4 regions of the Streptomyces sp. NPDC107562 genome follow, and region 1 is predicted to be linked to each of the others. Evidence: riboswitches for the same ligand, from Rfam matches in the RefSeq annotation. Region 1 holds a riboswitch; each other region holds the start of a gene.
What was found. A riboswitch is a leader RNA that binds a small molecule or an ion and turns the genes downstream of it on or off. The one in region 1 is predicted to bind cyclic di-AMP.
Positions count from the first base shown of each region.

Region 2: another riboswitch for cyclic di-AMP. It lies ahead of ACZ7LV_RS32860 (transglycosylase family protein); the one in region 1 lies ahead of ACZ7LV_RS10865 (M23 family metallopeptidase).
Region 3: another riboswitch for cyclic di-AMP. It lies ahead of ACZ7LV_RS22415 (C40 family peptidase); the one in region 1 lies ahead of ACZ7LV_RS10865 (M23 family metallopeptidase).
Region 4: another riboswitch for cyclic di-AMP. It lies ahead of ACZ7LV_RS23250 (transglycosylase SLT domain-containing protein); the one in region 1 lies ahead of ACZ7LV_RS10865 (M23 family metallopeptidase).

Region 1 is NZ_JBVKBE010000003.1:113,371-118,785, reverse strand. It holds gene ACZ7LV_RS10880 (bifunctional acetate--CoA ligase family protein/GNAT family N-acetyltransferase) at 1-1,492, opposite strand, end outside; gene ACZ7LV_RS10875 (HPr family phosphocarrier protein) at 1,671-1,952, shown strand; gene ACZ7LV_RS10870 (GntR family transcriptional regulator) at 2,133-2,828, opposite strand; gene ACZ7LV_RS10865 (M23 family metallopeptidase) at 3,016-3,780, opposite strand; cyclic di-AMP (ydaO/yuaA leader) riboswitch at 3,793-3,958, opposite strand; gene ACZ7LV_RS10860 (M16 family metallopeptidase) at 4,161-5,415, opposite strand, start outside.
Region 2 is NZ_JBVKBE010000016.1:100,985-106,399, forward strand. It holds gene ACZ7LV_RS32850 (FtsB family cell division protein) at 1-282, opposite strand, end outside; gene eno (phosphopyruvate hydratase) at 393-1,673, opposite strand; gene ACZ7LV_RS32860 (transglycosylase family protein) at 1,968-2,651, opposite strand; cyclic di-AMP (ydaO/yuaA leader) riboswitch at 2,655-2,834, opposite strand; gene ACZ7LV_RS32865 (transglycosylase family protein) at 3,040-4,116, opposite strand; gene ACZ7LV_RS32870 (cytochrome P450 family protein) at 4,262-5,415, opposite strand, start outside.
Region 3 is NZ_JBVKBE010000008.1:79,519-84,933, reverse strand. It holds gene ACZ7LV_RS22420 (hypothetical protein) at 488-841, shown strand; gene ACZ7LV_RS22415 (C40 family peptidase) at 933-2,129, opposite strand; cyclic di-AMP (ydaO/yuaA leader) riboswitch at 2,138-2,291, opposite strand; gene pcrA (DNA helicase PcrA) at 2,603-5,113, shown strand; gene ACZ7LV_RS22405 (M23 family metallopeptidase) at 5,181-5,415, opposite strand, start outside.
Region 4 is NZ_JBVKBE010000008.1:248,885-254,299, forward strand. It holds gene ACZ7LV_RS23235 (polyprenyl synthetase family protein) at 1-621, opposite strand, end outside; gene ACZ7LV_RS23240 (hypothetical protein) at 829-990, shown strand; gene ACZ7LV_RS23245 (CocE/NonD family hydrolase) at 1,013-3,007, shown strand; cyclic di-AMP (ydaO/yuaA leader) riboswitch at 3,289-3,466, shown strand; gene ACZ7LV_RS23250 (transglycosylase SLT domain-containing protein) at 3,470-3,952, shown strand; gene ACZ7LV_RS23255 (HAD family hydrolase) at 3,916-4,791, opposite strand; gene ACZ7LV_RS23260 (carboxymuconolactone decarboxylase family protein) at 4,857-5,318, opposite strand.

The DNA of each region.
Region 1 (5,415 bases):
CCACCAGTTCGGTGATCGTGTCCACCCGGATCACCCCGGCCTGCCGCAACAGCGCGGACACCGTGGCGTGCGGCAGGCGCGTGGCCCGTACCGCGTGTCCCTGTGGCGCCGCGCCCCCGTGCCGCGCGCCCTGGACCACGACCAGCGGTTTCGCCGCCGCGGTCCGCCGCGCGAGCCGGGTGAACTTGCGCGGGTTGCCGATGGACTCCAGGTACATGAGGACGACGTCGGTGTCCGGATCGTCGTACCAGTACTGGAGGGCGTCGTTGCCGGACACGTCCGCACGGTTGCCGGAGGACAGGAAGGTCGACACGCCCGTGTCCCCGGTGACCCCGCCACCGCGCCGGTGCAGCCGGGACAGCAGGGCGATGCCGATCGCCCCGGACTGTGCGAACAGCCCGATCCGCCCGGGCCGCGGCATCTCAGGGGCCAGCGAGGCGTTGAGCCGCACCGCCGGGGAGGTGTTGATGATCCCGAAGGTGTTCGGGCCGATGATCCGCATGCCGTACGCGCGTGCCTGCCGCACGAGTTCACGCTGGCGCTCGCGCCCGTCGGGCCCGCTCTCGGCGTACCCGGCGGAAATCACGACGAGCCCCTGCACGCCGTGCTCCCCGCACTCCGCGACCACGTCCGGGACATGCTCCGCCGGCACCGCCACCACCGCGAGGTCGACGGTCTCCTCGATGTCGCGCACCGACCTGTGGGCGGGCACCCCGTCGAGTTCCTTCCACCCGTCGGGCAGCGCCCTGTTCACGGCGTACAGGCGGCCGGTGAACCCGGCCTCCCGGAGGTTGCCGAGCACGCTGCGGCCCACTCCCCCGGGCGTGCGCCCGGCGCCGACGACGGCGATCGAACCGGGCGTCAGCAGCCGCCGTACCGACCGCCCCTCGGCGCGCTGCTCCCGCGCGCGCTGCACCGCGAGCGAGCGGTCGGTGGGTTCGAGGTCGAACTCCAGCCGTACGACGCCGTCCTCGAAGCTGCGCTTCTGGGTGTACCCGGCGTCCGTGAACACCTTGATCATCTTGTTGTTGGCGGGCAGCACCTCGGCGGCGAAGCGACGGATGCCGCGCTCGCGGGCGACGGCGCCGATGTGCTCCAGCAGGGTGGAGGCGACGCCGCGCCCCTGGTGGGCGTCCTGCACCAGGAAGGCGACCTCGGCCTCGTCGGCGGGCGCGGACGCGGCCATCCCGTCGGCGCCGATGCGGTCGTAGCGCACGGTGGCGATGAACTCGCCGCCGATGGTCGCCGCGAGTCCCACCCTGTCCACGAAGTCGTGGTGCGTGAAGCGGTGGACGTCCTTCGCGGACAGCCGCGGGTAGGGCGCGAAGAAGCGGTAGTACTTCGACTCGTCCGAGACCTGCTCGTAGAAGCTGACCAGGCGCTCGGCGTCGTCGACGGTGATGGGCCGGATGCGTGCGGTGCCGCCGTCGCGCAGCACCACGTCGGCCTCCCAGTGGGCGGGGTACTCGTGCCGGTCCGACGGGCTCTGCATGGGGCCCAGAGTACGGCTCGCGTACGACAACGGCGCGAGGCAGTCTGTGGAGGGACACGAGCCGGAGCGAGGCCGCGTTCCGGCGCCGCCCGGGGCGGGACACCGGGCCCGTCGGGGCATGCTCCACGATGTGGGAAACTGGTCTAGACAACCCTGAACACCTGAAGGGCAGCATCACATGGCTGAGCGCCGCGTCAACGTCGGCTGGGCCGAGGGTCTCCACGCCCGCCCCGCCTCCATCTTCGTCCGAGCCGCCACGGCCGCAGGCGTCCCGGTGACGATCGCCAAGGCGGACGGCAACCCCGTCAACGCGGCCTCCATGCTGGCCGTCCTGGGTCTGGGCGCCCAGGGTGGCGAGGAGGTCGTCCTGGCCTCCGACGCCGAGGGCGCGGACGCCGCGCTCGACCGTCTGGCCAAGCTGGTCGCGGAGGGCCTCGAGGAACTTCCCGAGACCGTCTGAGCCCCCCCGACGGCATTTCCGAAGCCGCGTCGCCTCTTTCCGGGCGGCGCGGCTTTGCCGTTCTCCGGCACACCCGGTCGGTTTTCCGCACCACGACGCGCCCGAATTCAGGGCATGCCGAAAAGGGCAGCGGAAATTGCTCCGCCGCCGAAAGTCGTTTCTTTGTATACGGCGCTCGTGTTAATGCCGCAGGCCCGACATGTTGACGGCATGTTGCGAAGTCCTCACACGGTCCGCGCGGTCTCCGACGCCGGGAAATCGGAGCCGGTGCGCGCCGGTCGCGCGCTCGGCGTGCAGCGCCGTGACCGCGCGCGCCCTTTCACCGTCGCCGCGCGCCACCGCGTCCACGATCGCGCCGTGCTCCGACCAGGACTCCACGTGGCTGAGCGGCGCCTCCACGGAGTACATCCAGGCGATCTTGTGCCGCAGCTGGGTCAGCATCGCGATCAGCGCGGGGCTGCCGGAGGCCTGGGCGAGCGTCTCGTGGAACCAGCCGCCCAGGGAGCGCAGATCCTCGCTGCTGCCCCGCCTCGCCCGCTCCTGGCCCAGCCGGACCAGGCCGCGCAGCACCTTCAGATGGGCCTCGGTACGCCGCTGCGCGGCCCGCGCGGCACCGAGCGGCTCCAGCAGCAGGCGCATCTCCAGCAGGTCGGCGGCCTCCTGCTCGGTGGGCTCCGCCACGCACGCGCCCGCGTGCCGCCGGGTCACCACGAAGCCCTCGGCCTCCAGCGTGCGCAGGGCCTCGCGGACGGGGACGCGCGAGACCCCGTAGCGGCGCGCGAGGAGTTCCTCGGTGAGCCGGCCGCCACGCTCGTAGACACCCGCGACGATGTCGTCCCGGATGGCCGTGCACACCGAATGCGCCGGAACACGCATGACCGACCTCCGCCTTAATCCCCGTGAAACGCCGACGACTGACGTGTGTTCCGCGACTCTATTGCAATGAGCCGGAATTTCCGATGGCGGGCCGGAATCCATGCATATTTTTTGGACATACAGGCGTGCGAAACACCGAAAGCCCCGGCTCACGGAGCCGGGGCCACGGGAAACGGGCGATCCGCCGTCAGACGCCGACGCCGTGCGAGCGGAGGTAGGCGACCGGGTCGATGTCCGTGCCGTACTCCGCCGTCGTCCGGGCCTCGAAGTGGAGGTGCGCTCCGGTGACGTTGCCGGTGGCGCCGGACAGGGCGATCTGCTGCCCCGGCGTGACCGTCTGGCCCACCGAGACCGAGAAGGACGACAGGTGCCCGTACTGGGTGTACGTGCCGTCGTTCATCTTGATCACCACTTGATTGCCGTACGCCCCGCCCCAGCCGGCCTCGACGACGGTGCCGGACCCGACCGCGTGCACGGGCGTGCCGCTCGCCGCGTGGAAGTCGACACCGGTGTGGCTGCCGGACGACCACAGGGCGCCGCCGGACCGGTAGCCGGTGGAGACGTAGGAGCCGCTGATCGGCGACACATAGGTGGTGAGGCGCTTGCGCTCCGCCTCGCGGGCGGCGCGCTCCTTGGCCTCGCGGGCCTCCTCGGCCCGCTCCTCCGCGCGCTTCTTGGCGGCGGCCTCGGCCTTCTTCTCGGCCTCGGCCTCCGCGGCCGCCTGCTGCTGGGCGACGGCCTGGGCGTCTATCTGTTCGGCGACCGAGTCGCCGATGGTGATGACCGGGAGCAGGCCGGTCTGCTCGGCCGCGGGCTCGGCGGCGAGCGCGGGAGCGGCCAGGGTGCCGATGACACCGGTGGTGGTGAGGGCCGCGACCCCCGCCGCGCGGGCGGTGGTGCGCTTCATCCGGCTGGGACGACGGTGCTTCCCGGTGGCGCGCGTGAACGCCATGTAGTGGCTGGTCCTTTCCTTCCCTCTCGCCTACCGGGTTAGCTGACGGGTTCGGAGCAGGAAGGTCTCCTACGGACTCCCTCGCCGTGCGCGGGAGTCCGATTCACCCCAGGGACTTCATGGTTGGGTCCCCGGCTCCCCTGGCTCGCGCCGTACGGGGACTCGGCGATGGCTGTCCGGTGCCGCGGGTGCGGCGCACTGCCTGACGGACAGCCCGGATGACGCTAAGCGGGACATCTTTCAATCCCCAAACCCAACCGGGCGTTTGTAGCGCATCCCACAGGCCAGACAGGCGACCTCTCCCTCAATTGGGACATAAAGGGGCCCTGGTGACGCATCCGTCACCAGGGCCCCTGCACGCGCGTGCCGTGCGCAGGCCTCTACTCGGCCGACACGACCGTGACTTCGCCGATGCCGAGGGCCTCCACGGGCTCCTTGATCTGCGCCGCGTCACCCACGAGGATCGTCACCAGACGGTCCGCCGGGAAGGCGCTGACGACGGCCGCGGTGGCCTCGACGGTGCCGGTCGCGGCCAGCTGCTGGTACAGCGTCGCCTGGTAGTCGTCGGGGAGGTGCTGCTCGACCTGGTCGGCCAGCGTCCCCGCGACGGCCGCGGCGGTCTCGTACTTGAGCGGCGCCACCCCGACGAGGTTCTGCACGGCGACGTCCCGCTCGGCGTCCGTGAGCCCCTCCGCGGCGAGCGTGCGCAGCACCGTCCAGAGGTCCTCCAGCGCGGGACCGGTGTTCGGGGTGTCCACGGAACCGCTGATGGCGAGCATCGCGGCACCGCTGCCGTCGGGCGCGGAGCGCAGCACCTGACCGAACGAGCGCACCCCGTAGGTGTAGCCCTTCTCCTCGCGCAGGACGCGGTCCAGACGCGAGGTGAGGGTGCCGCCCAGGCAGTACGTGCCGAGCACCTGGGCCGCCCACACGCGGTCGTGCCGGTCGGGGCCGACGCGGCCGATGAGCAGCTGGGTCTGGACGGCGCCGGGACGGTCCACGATCACCACGCGGCCCGTGTCGTCCGCCGTCACCGGCGGCACCGGACGCGGTTGCGCCTGGGAGCCGGCCCAGGCGCCCAGGGTCTCGCCGAGCAGCACCTCGACGTCGATGTCCGTGAGGTCGCCGACGACCACGGCGGTGGCGGTGGCGGGGCGGACGTGCCGCTCGTAGAAGGCGCGTACGGCCGCGGAGTCGATCTTCGCGACCGTCTCCTCGGTGCCCTGACGCGGGCGGGACATGCGCGAGGCGGTCGGGAACAGCTCCTTGGAGAGCTCCTTGGCGGCCCGCCGGGCGGGGTTGGCCAGCTCGTGCGGGATCTCGTCGAGGCGGTTGCGGACCAGCCGCTCGACCTCGCTGTCGGCGAAGGCGGGCGCCCGGAGCGCGTCGGCCAGCAGCCCGAGCGCCTTGGGCAGGCGGGAGACCGGCACCTCCAGGCTCAGCCGGACGCCGGGGTGGTCGGCGTGCGAGTCCAGGGTGGCGCCGCAGCGCTCCAGTTCGGCGGCGAACTCCTCGGCGGAGTGCTTGTCGGTGCCCTCGGAGAAGGCCCGCGCCATGATCGTGGCGACGCCGTCGAGTCCGGCCGGCTCGGCCTCCAGGGGCGCGTCCAGCAGCACCTCCACGGCCACGACCTGC
Region 2 (5,415 bases), on a different contig from region 1:
TGCCTTGAGGTCGCGCAGTTCCTCGACCCGCGCCTCGGCCTGCTGCCGCTGCTCCCGCAGGTCGGCGATCTCGGCCCGCTGGGCGACGTACTGCCTTATCGGGTAGGCGAGCGCGACGACGAGGGAGCAGACGACGAGGGCGAGCAGGGCGGCGCGGCCGGTGAGCCGGGAGCGGCGGGCCTGGCGGCGGGTCTGCGACCGGTAGACACGGGCCGCGGTCTGCTCGCCCAGCAACCTGAGCCTGGTCGCGGTGGAGAAACGGTCCCGTTCCTTCACGGCCATCTGGCTCTCGCCTCCCCATGCCTGCGTGGTGCACACGCGCGTACGTCCCCGCACACGGTACGGGACCGGGTGCGGGGACGTACGGACGACGCTTCCTACGAGGGCGTCGCTCAGCCCTTGAAGCGGGGGAAGGCGCTGCGGCCGGCGTACACCGCGGCGTCGTCGAGGATCTCCTCGATGCGCAGCAGCTGGTTGTACTTGGCCACGCGCTCGGAGCGGGCCGGGGCGCCGGTCTTGATCTGGCCGCAGTTGGTGGCGACGGCGAGGTCGGCGATGGTGACGTCCTCGGTCTCGCCGGAGCGGTGGGACATCATGCACTTGAAGCCGCTGCGCTGGGCCAGCTCGACGGCGTCCAGGGTCTCGGTCAGGGAGCCGATCTGGTTGACCTTGACGAGCAGGGCGTTGGCGGCCCCGTCCTCGATGCCGCGGGCCAGGCGCTCCGGGTTGGTGACGAACAGGTCGTCGCCGACGAGCTGGACCTTGTCACCGAGCTTCTCGGTGATGGTCTTCCAGCCCTCCCAGTCGTCCTCGAACAGCGGGTCCTCGATGGAGACCAGCGGGTACGCGTCGACGAGCTCCGCGTAGTACTCGGTCATCTCGGCGGCCGAGCGGTCCTTGCCCTCGAAGGTGTAGACGCCGTCCTTGTAGAACTCGGAGGCGGCGACGTCGAGGGCGAGGGCGATCTGCTCGCCGGGGGTGTAGCCGGCCTCCTTGATGGCCTCGAGGATGAGGTCGAGGGCCTCACGGTTGGAGCCGAGGTTCGGGGCGAAGCCGCCCTCGTCGCCGAGGCCGGTGGCCAGGCCCTTGCCCTTCAGCACCTTCTTGAGGGTGTGGTAGACCTCGGTGCCCCAGCGCAGGGCCTCGGAGAAGGACTCCGCGCCGATCGGGGCGATCATGAACTCCTGGATGTCCACGTTGGAGTCGGCGTGCGAGCCGCCGTTCAGGATGTTCATCATCGGCACCGGCAGCAGGTGCGCGTTGGGGCCGCCCAGGTAGCGGAAGAGCGGCAGGTCGCTGGCCTCGGAGGCGGCGTGCGCGACGGCGAGCGAGACGCCGAGGATGGCGTTGGCGCCGAGGGAGCCCTTGTTGTCGGTGGCGTCCAGGTCGAACATCGCCTGGTCGATCAGGCGCTGCTCGGTGGCGTCGTAGCCGACGAGCTCCGGGCCGATCTGCTCGATGACGGCCAGGACGGCCTTCTCGACGCCCTTGCCGAGGTAGCGGTTGGGGTCGCCGTCGCGGAGTTCGATGGCCTCGAAGGCGCCGGTGGAAGCGCCGGACGGAACGGCGGCACGACCCGTGCTGCCGTCGTCGAGGCCGACCTCGACCTCGACCGTGGGGTTGCCTCGGGAGTCCAGGATTTCCCGGGCTACGACGACGTCGATGGACGGCACGAGCATCTCCTTCGTGGATGTGACGCGATGGGCAGGACCGCGGCGGCTCTGCGAGACGAGCCTAACCGGCTCCGTGCGATCGGCCAGCCGGTCGCCCCTCTAGAGGACCGAACCGAGAGTAAATTGTTTCCGAACGAAACAAAGACGGGGGTGCACCGCACGGCGAGCGGCGCACGAAAAAGCCCCGCCCCGGTGCGTACGGGGGAAGACGCACCGGGGCGGGGAGCCCGTGGGGACGGGGGGTGACCCTCACGGGAGCCCGGGGGGCCTCCGGCGGGTCGGCGGCGGACCGTTCTACTTCAGGTGCAGCTGCTGACCCGGGAAGATGAGGTCGGCGTCCTCGACGATGTCCTTGTTCAGCTGGAACAGCTTCTCCCAGCCACCCTTGACGTCGTGGTCGGCGGCGATGGTGCTGAGGGTGTCACCCTCGACGACCTTGTACTCGCCGTCGCCCTTCTTCACCTTGTCGCCGGTCGGCGTGGTGACGGTCTCCTTCGCGGCCGGACGCTCCGCGGAACGCGAAGCCGGCTGCTCCTCGGTCGCGCGCGTCTCGGTGCCGGTGCTCTGCGACTCGTCGGCGGCGGCTCCGCCGCCGGTGTAGGTGGCGTTCGACAGGCCGGTGCCGCAGACCGGCCAGGCGCCCTTGCCCTGACCCGCGAGCACCTTCTCGGCGATCTGGATCTGCTGCTCCTTGGAGGCCTGGTCGGCCGTGCCGGCGAACTGCGTGCCGCCGTACGCGGCCCAGGTGGAGGCGGAGAACTGCAGACCGCCGTAGTAACCGTTGCCGGTGTTGATGGACCAGTTGCCACCGGACTCGCACTGGGCGACGGCGTCCCACTCGGAGGCCGTGGCGGCGGAGGCGCTGCCGGCCGCCATCAGCGGGGCGGCGACGGCGGCGGCGCCGGTGACGCCGACGGCGGCGATGGCGCGAACGGTCTTGGACGCACGACGGTGCTTGCCCTTGCTGGAAAACAGCATGGTTGATCCCCTCACCGACGCCTGCGAGGTGAGCTGTCGGGTTCGGGCCGGTTGAGTTGCCCGGCCACACCTCCCTGGGAGGCGTGGCTTCACCCCAAGCCGGTTCCGGCGCTGAGTCTCCTCAACTGCCGGGTCCGGCACCTACCTTGGGTCCCCCGCTCCTGCCTACGGCGCTTGACGCGACGACTGTTCCCGGAGGGCCGCTGGCAGGATTCGGCGTTGCGGCACCCGGGGCTCGTGGTGACGAGCGGTCACGACCGTAGACAGGCGATCGACGGAATTTCAAAGACGATCAGGGCTTCTGAGACTCATCCCACACTTTCACCAAATCGGACATTCGGCTCGAAGTGTGACGTGAACTCCCGCTGTTCCCGGGCCGTTTCCCGCCCTACCTGCCGACCGACTCCGCGCCGACATCCAGCGACTGACCGGGGACGATGTGGTCCGGGTCGCCACCGAGGGCGTCCTGGTTGACGACGTACAGCGAGGCCCATCCACCCTGCACGCCAAGGGAGTCGGCGATGCCCCAGAGGGTGTCGCCGTCCTGGACCGTGTACGCGTCGTCGAGGCCCGGACGCCCGGCGGCACCGTCCCGCGAGGCGTGCCGCCCCGAGGAGCCGCCGGCGCGCTCGCCGTCCTCGTCCGCACTGCCTCCCCGGTGCTTGCCGGAGCCGAGGAGGCCCGTGCCGGTGAGGTTCGAGGCGCTCGGGGTGCTCGAAGGCACGCCCGAGGGCGAGGAACTTGAGGGAGATTCGCCCGATTCGGGGGATTCGCTGGAACCGGTGGACTCGCCGGAGCCGGGCGAGGTCGAGCCCTCGGCACCCGGGGAGCTGGAGCCGCCGGACGGGGTGGATTCGCCGGATTCCGAAGGGTTCGCGGAGTTCGCGGGTGTGCGGGACTCCCCGGCACCGCGGGAGCTGCCGGACCCCTTGGCATCGCCGTCCCGGTCGGAGGCGCCGGAGGAGGCGCGACCGGACGAGTGGGACAATCCGAGCGAGTTGGACAGACCGCCCGTATCGCCGCTTCTCGTGTAGAGCGGCGTACTGGACGCGTCACCGACCACACCCGTGTCGACCGTGGCCGACTCGGAGTCCGCTTCCAGCCCCACCAGCGGGCCGCAGGTCGCCCAGGCGCCGACGCCCTGGTCCGCGAGGACCTTCTCGGCGACGGCGATCTGCTGCGAACGGCTGGCCAGGTCCGCGCTCGCGGCATAGGTGAGGCCGCCGTGCTTCTCCCAGTCCCGCTGGGAGAGTTGGAGTCCGCCGTAGGAGCCGTTGCCCGTGTCGGCGCTCCAGGAGCCGCCGGTCTCGCACTCGGCGACCCGGTCCCAGGTCGTCCCACTGGCCGCGCTCGCGCCGGTGGCGGCGAGGAGGGGGAGGGCGATGGCGGAGCCGGTCACGCCGGCCGCGACGACGAGTGCGGGCGCCTGACGGGGGCGACGGTGACGACCGTTCCCGGAGAGCATGCGGGGACCTTTCGCGTGACAGCGGGGACCTGCGCGGCCGGTGAAACCGAAAGGCCGTGCTGAGGGGTGAAGGTATAGGCAGACGATCACTTGTCACAAGTTCATGCCGCGCAGATCACGTGAAGATCACATAGTTGAAAGCCCGTCACTTTTCCCGCACAGGCGTGAACTCCACCGGCAGCGTCCGCAGACCTCGCATGATGAGCCCGCCCCGCCAGCGCAGTTCGGCGGGATCCGCGGCGAGCCGCAGGTCAGGGAGGCGGGTCAGGAGGGTGGCCAGCGCGGTCCGGCCCTCCAGACGGGCCAGCGGCGCCCCGAGGCAGTAGTGGAGGCCGTGGCCGTAACCGAGGTGCTGGTTGTCACGGCGGGAGAGATCGAGCGTGTCCGGGTTCGCGAACCGCTCCGGATCCCGGTCGGCGGCGGCGAGGACGACGAGCACCGGGTCGCCGGGTGCGATGTCCTGGCCGCCGAGGGTGAGCGGCTGGGTGGCGAACCGCCAGGTGGCGAGTTCGACGGGGCCGTCGTAGCGCAGGAGTTCCTCGACACCGGTCTCCAGCAGGGCCTGTTCACCACGGGCCAACGACTCCTGGAGCAGGGCGCGTTGGGCGGGGTGGGTGAGGAGGGCGAAGGTGCCGTTGCCGATGAGGTTCACGGTGGTCTCGAAGCCGGCGAACAGGAGGATGAAGGCCATCGCCGCGGCCTCGTTCTCGGTGAGGTGCTCGCCGTGGTCGGAGGCGCGGATGAGGCCCGAGATGAGGTCCTCGCCGGGGGCGGGCTCGGCGGGGAGGGACTCGCGCTTGCGGTGGATCAGCTCGGCGAGGTAGCCGCGCATCCTCTTCACCGACCGCGCCACCCCGCCGCGGGGGCCCTTGCCGTGCCGGATCATCATGCCCGCCCAGTCCCGGAAGTCGTCCTGGTCCTCGGGCGGGACGCCGAGCAGGTCGCAGATGGCGTAGATGGGGAGCGGGAAGGCGAACTCGTGGATGAGGTCGGCGGAGCCGTTGCCGGCGAACCGGTCGATGAGGTCGTCGGTGAGCCGCTGCACGCGCGGGGCGAACTCGGCGACGCGGCGCGGGGTGAACGCCTTCGCGACGAGCCGCCGCAGCCGGGTGTGGTCCGGCGGGTCGATGTTGAGCAGATGTGTCATCAGCTCGGCCTTGCGCTCACCGGGGATACCGGTCTTCCCCTTGGCGTGCGCGGGCTCGTCGTGGTGCGCCGGGTTCTTGGACAGCCGCTGGTCGGCGAGGGCCTGCTTGGCGTCCGCGTACCGGGTGACCAGCCACGCCTCCACCCCGCTGG
Region 3 (5,415 bases), on a different contig from region 1:
GTCCTTTCGTACGACTCGGGCGACCGCCGGTCCGTACGGCCACCGGGTGGACGTACGACCGCGCCGGGGCGGCTGACGCGTCCGGCGGCGCCCCGCACAGGGGATGCGGGGCGCCGCCGGACCTTTCGGCGGTGGTGTCCGGCTGCCGCCTCTGGCCAGGGGCGGCGGTGGGGAGCCGGTCACCTGGTGGAGGACGCTAAACCCGGGCGTGTCGTGGTGGTGACGCCTTGTGCGGAAGTGACGCCAGGGGAACGGTGGGTGACCGTATGTGATCGGGCGCGCGTTTCGGCGCCGACGTCTTCACGCGGCGCGATGACCGATGCGGCGATTCCGGGCCGGGCGGGAGCGCGGGGCTGCTATGGGGCGCATATATGCAGACGCCTTGCGCCGGGGGCGGCCCGGTGCCGGGAGGCCCGCCGCCGGGCCGCAGGGTGTGGGGCAGCCCGGTGTGGGGCGGGCGCGCCCCTCCTGATTAGGCTCCGGCCCCATGGACGTACTCATCCACCTCTTCGTCGGCCTGCACATCATCGGCATCGCCGCCCTCCTCGGTGGCTTCCTGACCCAGATGAAGGCGATGGGCCAGGGCACCGCGCGATTCGTCCCGGCGATGCTGCACGGCGCACTGACCATGCTGGTCACCGGCGTGATCCTGGTCGGCCTGAACCAGGCGGACGACCAGCCCGTCGACAACATCAAGATCGGCGTGAAACTGGCGCTGCTGATCGTGATCCTCGGCCTGGTCTACGTGAAGCGGGACGACGAGAAGGTCGACAAGGGCATGTTCGGCCTGGTGGGACTGCTGACCGCGGCGAACGTCTTCATCGCCGTGCTCTGGACCTGACGCCCGTCCCACGCGCGCGTGCCGCGGAAACCGCCGCACGCGCGCGTGTGAGCCCTTCGGCCGCCTCCGCGACCGCCTGGGGGCGCCGGTGTCAGGCCGGGCGGACCACGCTGTGGATGGAGGACTCGCCGTCGTAGTAGACGGACTCCTCGCGGACGTACGCGCCGGGCTTCGGGGCGTGGATCATCATGCCGTTGCCGATGTACAGGCCGACGTGGGTGACGTCGTCGTAGAAGAAGATCAGGTCGCCCGGCCGGGCGGCGGCGACGGAGACCGTCGTGCCGGCGTCGACCTGGTCGTAGGTGGTGCGCGGGAGGGTGACGCCGGCGGCCTTCCACGCGGCCTGGGTGAGGCCTGAGCAGTCGTAGGACTCGGGGCCGGTGGCACCCCAGACGTACGGCTTGCCGATCTGCGCGCGGGCGAAGGCGAGCGCCTTCTCCGCCTTGGTGGCGTACCCGGTGTCCGAGGCGGAGTCGCCGGAGCCGGACTCGGTGCCCGTGCCGGCCGAGGAACCGGCGCCCGAGGAACCGGCGCCCGAGGACTCCTGCTCCTGCTGGGCCGCCTCCTGGCGCCGCTGCTCCTCCGCCTGCTGCCGGGCGAGCTCGGCGGCCTTGCGCTCGGCCTCCTCCTGCTTCTTCTTCTCGATCGCCGCGAGGCGGGCCTTCTCCTCGGCGGTCAGGTCCGACAGCAGCTGCCGCGCGTCGGCGAGCTTCTTCTGGACGGTGGCCTTGGCCGACTGAAGATCGCTCTGCGACTCGGTGAGCGTCTCCAGGCTCCGTGTGGCCTCCTGGCGCTTCTTCATCGTCGCCGACTGCTCGCTGAAGTACTCGTCGACCGCGCCCTTCTGGCGGTTGGTCAGACGGCCCATCAGCTGGTTCTGGTCGAAGTAGTCCTGCGGGGAGTCGGCGAGCAGGAAGGTGGCGGTGTCGGGGACGGAGGCCCCGGTGCGGTACTGGGCGGCCGCGTACGTCCCCAGTTCCTCACGCGCCTCGTTCAGTTTCTGGGTGCGCTGGGCGACGTCGTCCAGGAGGGTGTCGACGCGCTTGCGCTGTTTCGCGGTCTTCTCCTTGCCCGCGTTGTACTTCTCGGTCGCCGACTCCGCCTGTCGGTAGAGATCGTCGACCTTCTTCTCGACCTCCTCGAGGCTCGGCTTGTCGTCGGCCGAGGGCTCGGCATGGGCGGTCTGGGAGAGCAGGGCCACGGAGGTCAGGGCAGCGGTGGCGAGGGCCGGTGTGCGTATGCCTGCCACCCGCGCGCCGGTGGGGCGCGACTTGCGGTGCGACGCCAAAGGAGGCGACTCCTTCCATCTGCCGCCTACCGGGTTAGCTGTCGGGTTCGGGCGGGTGGTTCGGAAGGGTTGCCCTACGACCCGCTCCCCGGAGGGATTTGGGTCGATTCACCCCAAGTTCGGTGGGTCCCCGGCTCCGGCTGCCTTGGGCGCATCGGACTCGGCGGAGGCCGCGCGGCCCGGCGACGTTCGCCGGTAAGAGTCGTGCGGCCTGTCCGGCACCGTAGCCAACTCGTGTGGCCCGTGTGAAGGTTGGTGGGTGATATGCCCGATACATTTTCGTGACCTTCAGTCAGTGGTCACGCGCCGCGCGAGGTCGTGTTCGGACCGTGAGCGCTGGTCGGCGCCGAGGTCCTGGTGACGGCGGGCCGGGCGGTGGCGGGCCGGGCCCGCGGTGGCCGTCGGCCCCGGGGCCCGGGATGTTTCCGGGGCGGCAGCGGGTTGTCGGTGGGGCGCCCTAGACTCGGAGAGCGATGAGCAGCCTCTTTGACGACAGCTTCCTGGCGGACCTCCAGGCCCCACGGGCCCATGAGGAGCCTCCGTCACCGCCCGAGGACGATCACGCTCCGGAGTCGTTGCCGGACGATCTGTTCGGCGGGAAGTTCGACGCGCCTCCGGACCGGGACGCCTACTACCGCGACGGCGCCCCGCGCCCCGCCCTGGACGCCGCCACGCTCCTGGAGGGGCTGAACGACAACCAGCGCGCCGCCGTCGTGCACGCCGGGTCCCCCCTGCTCATCGTGGCGGGCGCGGGCTCCGGCAAGACGCGTGTCCTCACCCACCGCATCGCCCACCTCCTCGCCGAGCGCGGGGTGCACCCCGGCCAGATCCTCGCGATCACCTTCACCAACAAGGCCGCGGGCGAGATGAAGGAGCGCGTCGAGCGACTGGTCGGCCCCCGGGCCAACGCGATGTGGGTGATGACCTTCCACAGCGCCTGCGTGCGCATCCTGCGCCGGGAGTCCAAGAAGCTCGGTTTCACGTCGTCCTTCTCGATCTACGACGCCGCCGACAGCAAGCGCCTGATGTCCCTGGTCTGCCGCGACCTGGACCTCGACCCCAAGCGCTACCCGCCCAAGTCCTTCAGCGCCAAGATCAGCAACCTCAAGAACGAGCTGATCGACGAGGAGGACTTCGCCGCCCAGGCCACTGGGGGCACCTCCCAGACGGAGTCTGGGGGAGGCTTCGAGAAGACCCTCGCCCAGGCCTACGCGCTGTACCAGTCACGCCTGCGCGAGGCCAACGCCCTCGACTTCGACGACCTGATCATGACGACGGTCAACCTGCTCCGCGCCTTCCCGGACGTCGCCGAGCACTACCGCCGCCGCTTCCGGCACGTCCTGGTCGACGAGTACCAGGACACCAACCACGCCCAGTACGCCCTGGTGCGCGAGCTCGTCGGCACCGGCGAGCGAGCCCCCGAGGACGTCGACGTACCGCCCGGCCCGGACGAGCTGCCGCCCGCCGAACTGTGCGTGGTGGGCGACGCGGACCAGTCGATCTACGCCTTCCGCGGCGCGACCATCCGCAACATCCTCCAGTTCGAGGAGGACTACCCGAACGCCACGACGATCCTGCTGGAGCAGAACTACCGCTCCACGCAGACGATCCTCTCCGCCGCCAACGCCGTCATCGAGCGCAACGAGTCCCGCCGCCCCAAGAACCTGTGGACCAACGCCGGCTCGGGCGCGCGCATCACCGGCTACGTCGCCGACTCCGAGCACGACGAGGCGCAGTTCGTCGCCGACGAGATAGACCGTCTGACGGACGCCGGCGACGCCAAGGCGGGCGACGTCGCGGTCTTCTACCGCACGAACGCCCAGTCCCGTGTCTTCGAAGAGATCTTCATCCGCGTCGGACTGCCCTACAAGGTCGTCGGCGGCGTCCGCTTCTACGAGCGCAAGGAGGTCAGGGACGTCCTGGCCTACCTGCGGGTGCTCGCGAACCCGGAGGACTCGGTGCCGCTGCGCCGGATCCTCAACGTTCCCAAGCGGGGCATCGGGGACCGGGCGGAAGCCATGATCGACGCGCTCTCCCAGCGCGAGAAGATCAGCTTCCCGCAGGCGCTCAAGCGGGTCGACGAGGCGTACGGCATGGCCGCCCGCTCCACGAACGCCGTCAAGCGGTTCAACACGCTGATGGAGGACCTCCGCACGATCGTGGACTCCGGCGTCGGCCCGGCGACGATCCTGGAGGCCGTGCTGGAACGCACCGGCTATCTGGCCGAGTTGCAGACCTCCACCGACCCCCAGGACGAGACCCGGATCGAGAACCTCCAGGAACTCGCCGCCGTCGCCCTGGAGTTCGAGCAGGAGCGCGCGGAGGGCGAGGCCGGGACGCTGGCCGACTTCCTTGAGCAGGTCGCGCTGGTCGCCGACTCCGACCAGATCCCCGACGAGGAGGACGGCGACGGCGTCATCACGCTGATGACGCTGCACACCGCCAAGGGACTGGAGTTCCCGGTCGTCTTCCTCACCGGCATGGAGGACGGCGTCTTCCCGCACATGCGCGCCCTCGGCCAGACCAAGGAACTGGAGGAGGAACGGCGGCTCGCCTACGTCGGCATCACCCGCGCCCGCGAGCGGCTGTACCTCACCCGGTCGGTGATGCGCAGCGCCTGGGGCCAGCCGCAGTACAACCCGCCGTCCCGCTTCCTGGAGGAGATCCCGGGAGCGCACCTGGACTGGAAGCGCACGGGCGCCCCCGCCGCCCCCGCGGGCCCGGTGTCGGCCGTGGCGGCCTCCCTGTCCTCGTCCCGCTCACGCTCCTCGGCGTCCGGCGCGTCGGGTTTCGCCACCCGGCGGACGGCCGAACAGCCCGTCGTCGCGCTGGCGGTGGGGGACCGGGTCACGCACGACCAGTTCGGGCTCGGCACCGTGGTCGCGGTGAAGGGCACGGGTGCGAACGCCGAAGCCACGATCGACTTCGGGGACACCAAGCCGAAGCGGTTGCTGCTGCGGTACGCGCCGGTGGAGAAGCTGTAGCCGCACGGGCCGGATCCGGGGGTTCCGCCGTCCGTCGCGGAGCCCCCGCCCTGCTGCGCGGGACGCGTTACGAGGGGTCGATCCCGTGGCTGCGCAGCCAGGACAGCGGGTCGATCGCCGCGCCGCCGCCGGGGCGCACCTCGAAGTGCAGGTGCGGGCCGGTCGAGTTGCCGGAGTTGCCGGAGAACGCGATCGCGTCGCCGGCCTTGACGGTCGTACCGGAGGCGACCTGGTAGCTGGAGAGGTGGCAGTACCACGTCTCCGTGCCGTCCATCGCCGTCACGATCAGCATGTTGCCGTAC
Region 4 (5,415 bases), on a different contig from region 1:
CTGGGTGAGCACGTCCACCACCGACTCGTCGGCCCCGGACATCATCGCGCCGAACCGGCACGACACCGCCACCAGGGAACCCGTCTTGCCGGCGAGCACGTCGAGGTAGTGCTCGACCGGGTCCCGCCCGTCCGACGCCCCCGCGGTCTCCAGGATCTGACCGGTCACCAGCCGTTCGAACGCCTCGGCCTGCACCCGGACCGCCTCGGGACCGAGGTCCGCCAGGATGTGCGAGGCGCGGGCGAACAGGAAGTCACCGGTCAGGACGGCCACGGAGTTGCCCCAGCGGACGTTCGCGCTCGGCACCCCGCGGCGCACCGCGGCCTCGTCCATCACGTCGTCGTGGTACAGCGTCGCGAGATGCGTCAGCTCCACGACCACCGCGGAGGGCACGATTCCGGGTGCGTACGGGTCGCCGAACCGGGCGGCCAGCATCACGAGCAGCGGCCGGAACCGCTTCCCGCCGGCCCGCACCAGATGCTGCGCGGCCTCCGTGATGAAGGGGACCTCGCTCTTGGTGGCTTCGAGCAACCCTTCCTCGACAGCCGCCAATCCGGCCTGGACATCGGCTTCCAGAGCCTGGTCCCGCACGCTCAGCCCGAACGGCCCGACGACGGTCACGAGGGGTCTCCTGTCTGCTGGTGTCTACTGGCGATTACGCGGAATGTCGATAGGTCGCTGCCTTCACTCAAGTCAGCGTATCCGGTCACGTTTCGATCACCGAGGCCGCCCACCGTTACACCTCAGGCGGTATCGGATCACTGCGGGTATGTTTTTGATCAGTTGATATGAGCAGGTATTTACCGACTTAGCCGGAAGAGGTGCCCCTTGCCCCGCAGCGCCGTCGACACCGGCCCCGAGGTCCGCCCCCTGACCCCCGGCCGCCGTCACCCGGCCGGCCGCAAGCGCGCGGCGAAGTCCGCGCCCGCCGCCCCGGCGGCGACGACCTCCGCGTCCTGGCCGCGCCGCGCTCCGCGTGCGGTCCGCTGAAGCCCTCCCAGGGGTCACGCCCATGCACATCCGTACGTCCTTCCCCTACGAGACGACTCACGAGGACCTCCGTATCCCGCTGCCCGACGGGACCCGGTTGTACGCGCGCGTGTGGCGCCCGATCACCGACGAACCCGTGCCCGCGCTCCTGGAGTACCTCCCGTACCGCCTGACCGACTGGACCGCGCCCCGCGACCACCAGCGCCACCCCTGGTACGCCGGCCACGGCTACGCCTCCGTCCGCGTCGACGTGCGCGGGCACGGCAACAGCGAGGGCACGCCGACGGAGGAGTACTCGGCGACGGAGCTGGGCGACGGCGTCGAGGTGGTGAACTGGCTGGCCGCGCAGGCCTGGTGCGACGGCAAGGTGGGCATGTTCGGCATCTCCTGGGGCGGATTCACCTCCCTGCGGATCGCGGCCCTCGCGCCCGGGCCGCTCAAGGCGGTCGTCAGCGTCTGCTCCCCGGACGACCGTTACGACAACGACGGGCACTACCTGGGAGGTTCCGTCCTGGCGGCGGACATGCACGCACGGGCGGCGACCCTGCTCGCCTTCGCCTGCCGGCCACCCGATCCGCGGTACGTCGGCGACGCCTGGCGGGACATGTGGCTGCGGCGCCTCGAAGAGGTCGAGCCCCTCATCCACACCTGGCTCGGCCACCAGGTGCGCGACGAGCACCGGCGGGCCGGCGGTGCCGTCGACGACTACGGCGCGGTCGAGGCCGCCGTGCTCGCGGTGGGCGGCTGGCACGACCCGTACCGCGACACCGTGCTCCGTCTGGTCGAGCGCCTTCCGGCCGACCGTGTGCGCGGCCTGATCGGGCCCTGGTCGCACCAGTACCCCGACCGCGACCTGCCGCCCGGCCCGGCGATCGGCTTCCTCCAGGAGACCCTGCGCTGGTGGGACCACTGGCTCAAGGGCAAGGACACCGGGGCCATGAGCGAACCCCTGCTGCGGTCGTACGTGATGGACGCGCATCCCCCGGCGCCCCGGTACGGGACGCTGCCCGGCCGCTGGACCGGTGAGCCCGCCTGGCCCTCCCCCCATGTGACGACGGTCACGTACGCCCTCCAGGGCGCGCCCGTACTCGTCCGGTCACCCCAGCACACGGGCGTCGACGCGGGGCGCTTCCTCCCGTTCGGCAGGGAGGCCGACCTGCCGCCGGACCAGCGGGAGGAGGACGCGCGCGGGGCGAGCTTCGACTTCGCGGTGGCGCGCGAGACCTGGGTACTGGGGCGGCCACGGGTGCGGCTGCGGCTGACCTCGCAGGTGCCGCGCGGGCAGGTGGTCGCGCGCGTGTGCGACGTGACACCGGACGGCTCCTCGACGCTGGTGACGCGGGGGGTGCTGAACCTGTCGGCGCGCGAGGGGCGGGGCCGGGCCGTGCCGTGGACCCCGGGGACCACCGAGGACGTCACCGTCGAGCTAGACGGCATCGGATACGCCTTCCCGCCCGGCCACCGCATCCGCCTCTCCCTCGCCTCCGCGTACTGGCCCTGGATCTGGCCCCAGCCGGACTCGGCGGCCGGCTTCACCGTGGATCCGGCCGGCAGCACTCTCGAACTGCCGGTACGCGCGCGTACCGCGGTCCCGTCCCCCACGTTCGAGGAACCGGAGCAGTCCGCACCCCTCGGCGCCGCCGAGGCGGCCACCCTCGACGAACCGCATCCCGAGCGCCTGGTGGTGCGGGACGTGGCCAAGGGCGAGTGGCGGCTGGAGGTCCGTCCGGACCACGGCGACCTGCGCGCGTACCCCGACGGGCTGGAGCTCACCGAGGACACGCTGGAGACGTACACGGTCCGTGAGGCCGATCCGCTGTCCGCCCGCACCCGCTCGGACCGGACGATCCGGCTGCACCGCCCGGAGCTCGCCTGGGACACGACGGTCCGCACGCGTGCGGAGATCACCTGCACCGCGGAGGAGTTTTTGACCTCAAATGAGGCGATTTGCACCTATGGCACCGAGGTGGTCTTTCATCGCACATGGGAGAAGCGCGTTCCACGGACCGCCGGTTGACTAGGACTTGGGCCTATTGCCCGATTTGCCATTCTTCTGCCCGCACGTGAGTTGGCTCACTCGGGCGTCTTCACGAGTCCCTTACACGACTGCCGCGATCCGCCTTTGCGCACGGCCGAGTTGACTCTTTTCGGCTGCAAAGGATCACGAGCGGTCAAGTCGCCTTTCGAAGATCAAATCCCGCGATAGGTGAAACGACCTCTTGTTTCGGACATGTGCTCTCGCATACGTTCCGGGCGAGTCGGGCGGAACGCCGAATCCTGCCGCCGCCCGCGCCACCCATGACGGACTCACTCACCGCACGGCAGGAGCGGGGGACCCAGGTAGGCCGCCGGACCGGACGCCGCACACCACGGCACACCGGAACGGCTCGGGGTGAAGTCGCACTCGCAAGAGGCGGCCGGGCAGCTCCCCGCCCGAACCCGACAGCTCACCTCGCAGGCGCCGGAGAGGACAGTCCCCATGACTGCAAACGGTCAGATCAGTCGTACCCGCACTGCCCGCATCGCCCGCAGGCTCGCCCTCGCAGGCACCGGCGCCGCCGTACTCGCCCTGCCGCTGATCGGCGCCACCAGCGCCTCCGCGGCCGCGCCCACGGCCATGCCCTCGACCGTCAAGTACTACACGAACAACCTCGACGGCTGGATCCGCCAGTCCCTCGACGTCATGGCGCAGAACGGCATTCCCGGGTCGTACAACGGCATCTACCGCAACATCATGCGCGAGTCGTCCGGCAACCCGAAGGCCATCAACAACTGGGACTCCAACGCCGCCAAGGGCACCCCGTCCAAGGGCCTGCTCCAGGTCATCGACCCCACCTTCGAGGCCTACCACGTGACCGGCACGGCGTACGACCCGTACGACCCGGTCGCCAACATCACCGCCGCCTGCAACTACGCGGCCGACCGCTACGGCTCCATCGACAACGTCTTCGGCCCGTACTGAGCCTCGGCCAGCAGCCGTTCGAGGACGACGGCGATGCCGTCGTCCTCGTTCGACAGGGTGATCTCGTCGGCCACCGCCTTGAGCTCGGGGTGGGCGTTGGCCATGGCCACGCCGTACGCGGCCCAGTCGAACATGGGGATGTCGTTGGGCATGTCCCCGAAGGCGATGGTCCGCTCCGGGCTCAGGCCCAGGTGCCGGGCCGCCAGCGCCAGCCCCGTCGCCTTGGTGATGCCGCACGGCTGAAGCTCGACCGTCCCCGGCCCCGACATGGTGACGGTCGCGAGCGAGCCGACCACCGCGCGGGCCACCGCCGCCAACTCGTCGTCCGACAGCGACGGATGGCGCAGCAGCACCTTGCTGATCGGCGCGCACCACAGGTCCTCGCGACGATCGATCCGCACCGCGGGCAGCGTGGGGTGCGGCATCAGATAGCCCGGCTCGATGAGGGTGAGCCCGTCGACGCCGTCCTGGTCGACGGCCGCGTACACCTGGCCGACCTCGGCCTCGATCTTGCCGAGCGCCGTCTCGGCCAGCTCCCGGTCCAGCGTGACGGACCACAGCAGACGATCCGCGCCGACGTCGTACAGCTGGGCGCCCTGGCCGCACACCGCGAGCCCGCCGCCGAGGATCTCCAGCAGCGGCCGTACCCGCGGCGCCGGCCGGCCGGTCACCACCAGATGCCGGGCCCCGGTCGCCGAGACCCGCGCGAGCGCGGCGAGCGAGCGGTCGGAGACCGTGTCGTCGCCGCGGAGCAGCGTTCCGTCCAGGTCAGTGGCGATGAGGGCGTAGTCGGTGCGCGCGTACTCGGTGCGCGCGGCATATGCGGTGGGTGCGGCCATGATCAGAGAATACGGACACCGGACCCCCACCGTTCATTCCCAACTACCTTCCCACTGTCCGCTTTTCACCCCCACGTGGTGCCCGCCGGCTCCTTGATCGTGGTGTTGACGCGGTTGAACAGGTTCGTCAGGGAGACGGCCAGGATCAGCGCCGACAGTTCCCTCTCGTCGAAGTGGTCGGCGACCTCGTCCCACAAGCCGTCCGGAACCGCCTCCTCGGACCGGTCCGCCAGCCGCGTCACGGTCTCCGCGAGGGTCAGCGCGGTGCGCTCGGCGTCGCTGTAGAAAGGCGCGTGCCGCCAGGCGGCGACCGAGGCGATGCGCTCCTCGCTTGCGCCCGCTTTACGCAGATTGTCCACATGTCCGTGGACGCAGGCGCCGCAGCCGTTGATCTGGCTGACCCGCAGCCCGACCAGTTCCGCGACCTCCCGGTCCAGCCCGCTCTCCCCGATGGCCTGGAGGAGCGCCCCGACGCCCTTCAGCGCGCCCGGGAGGACGTACGCCGGGTTCGTCATCCGTGCCTGCATGGTGGTGCCTCCTGTTGTCAGTGACCGGTGCGATCCTTGCCTTCACCGCACTGACGGATCGGGGGCGGTCGTTGTGACGGATCGACGGGACGGATCT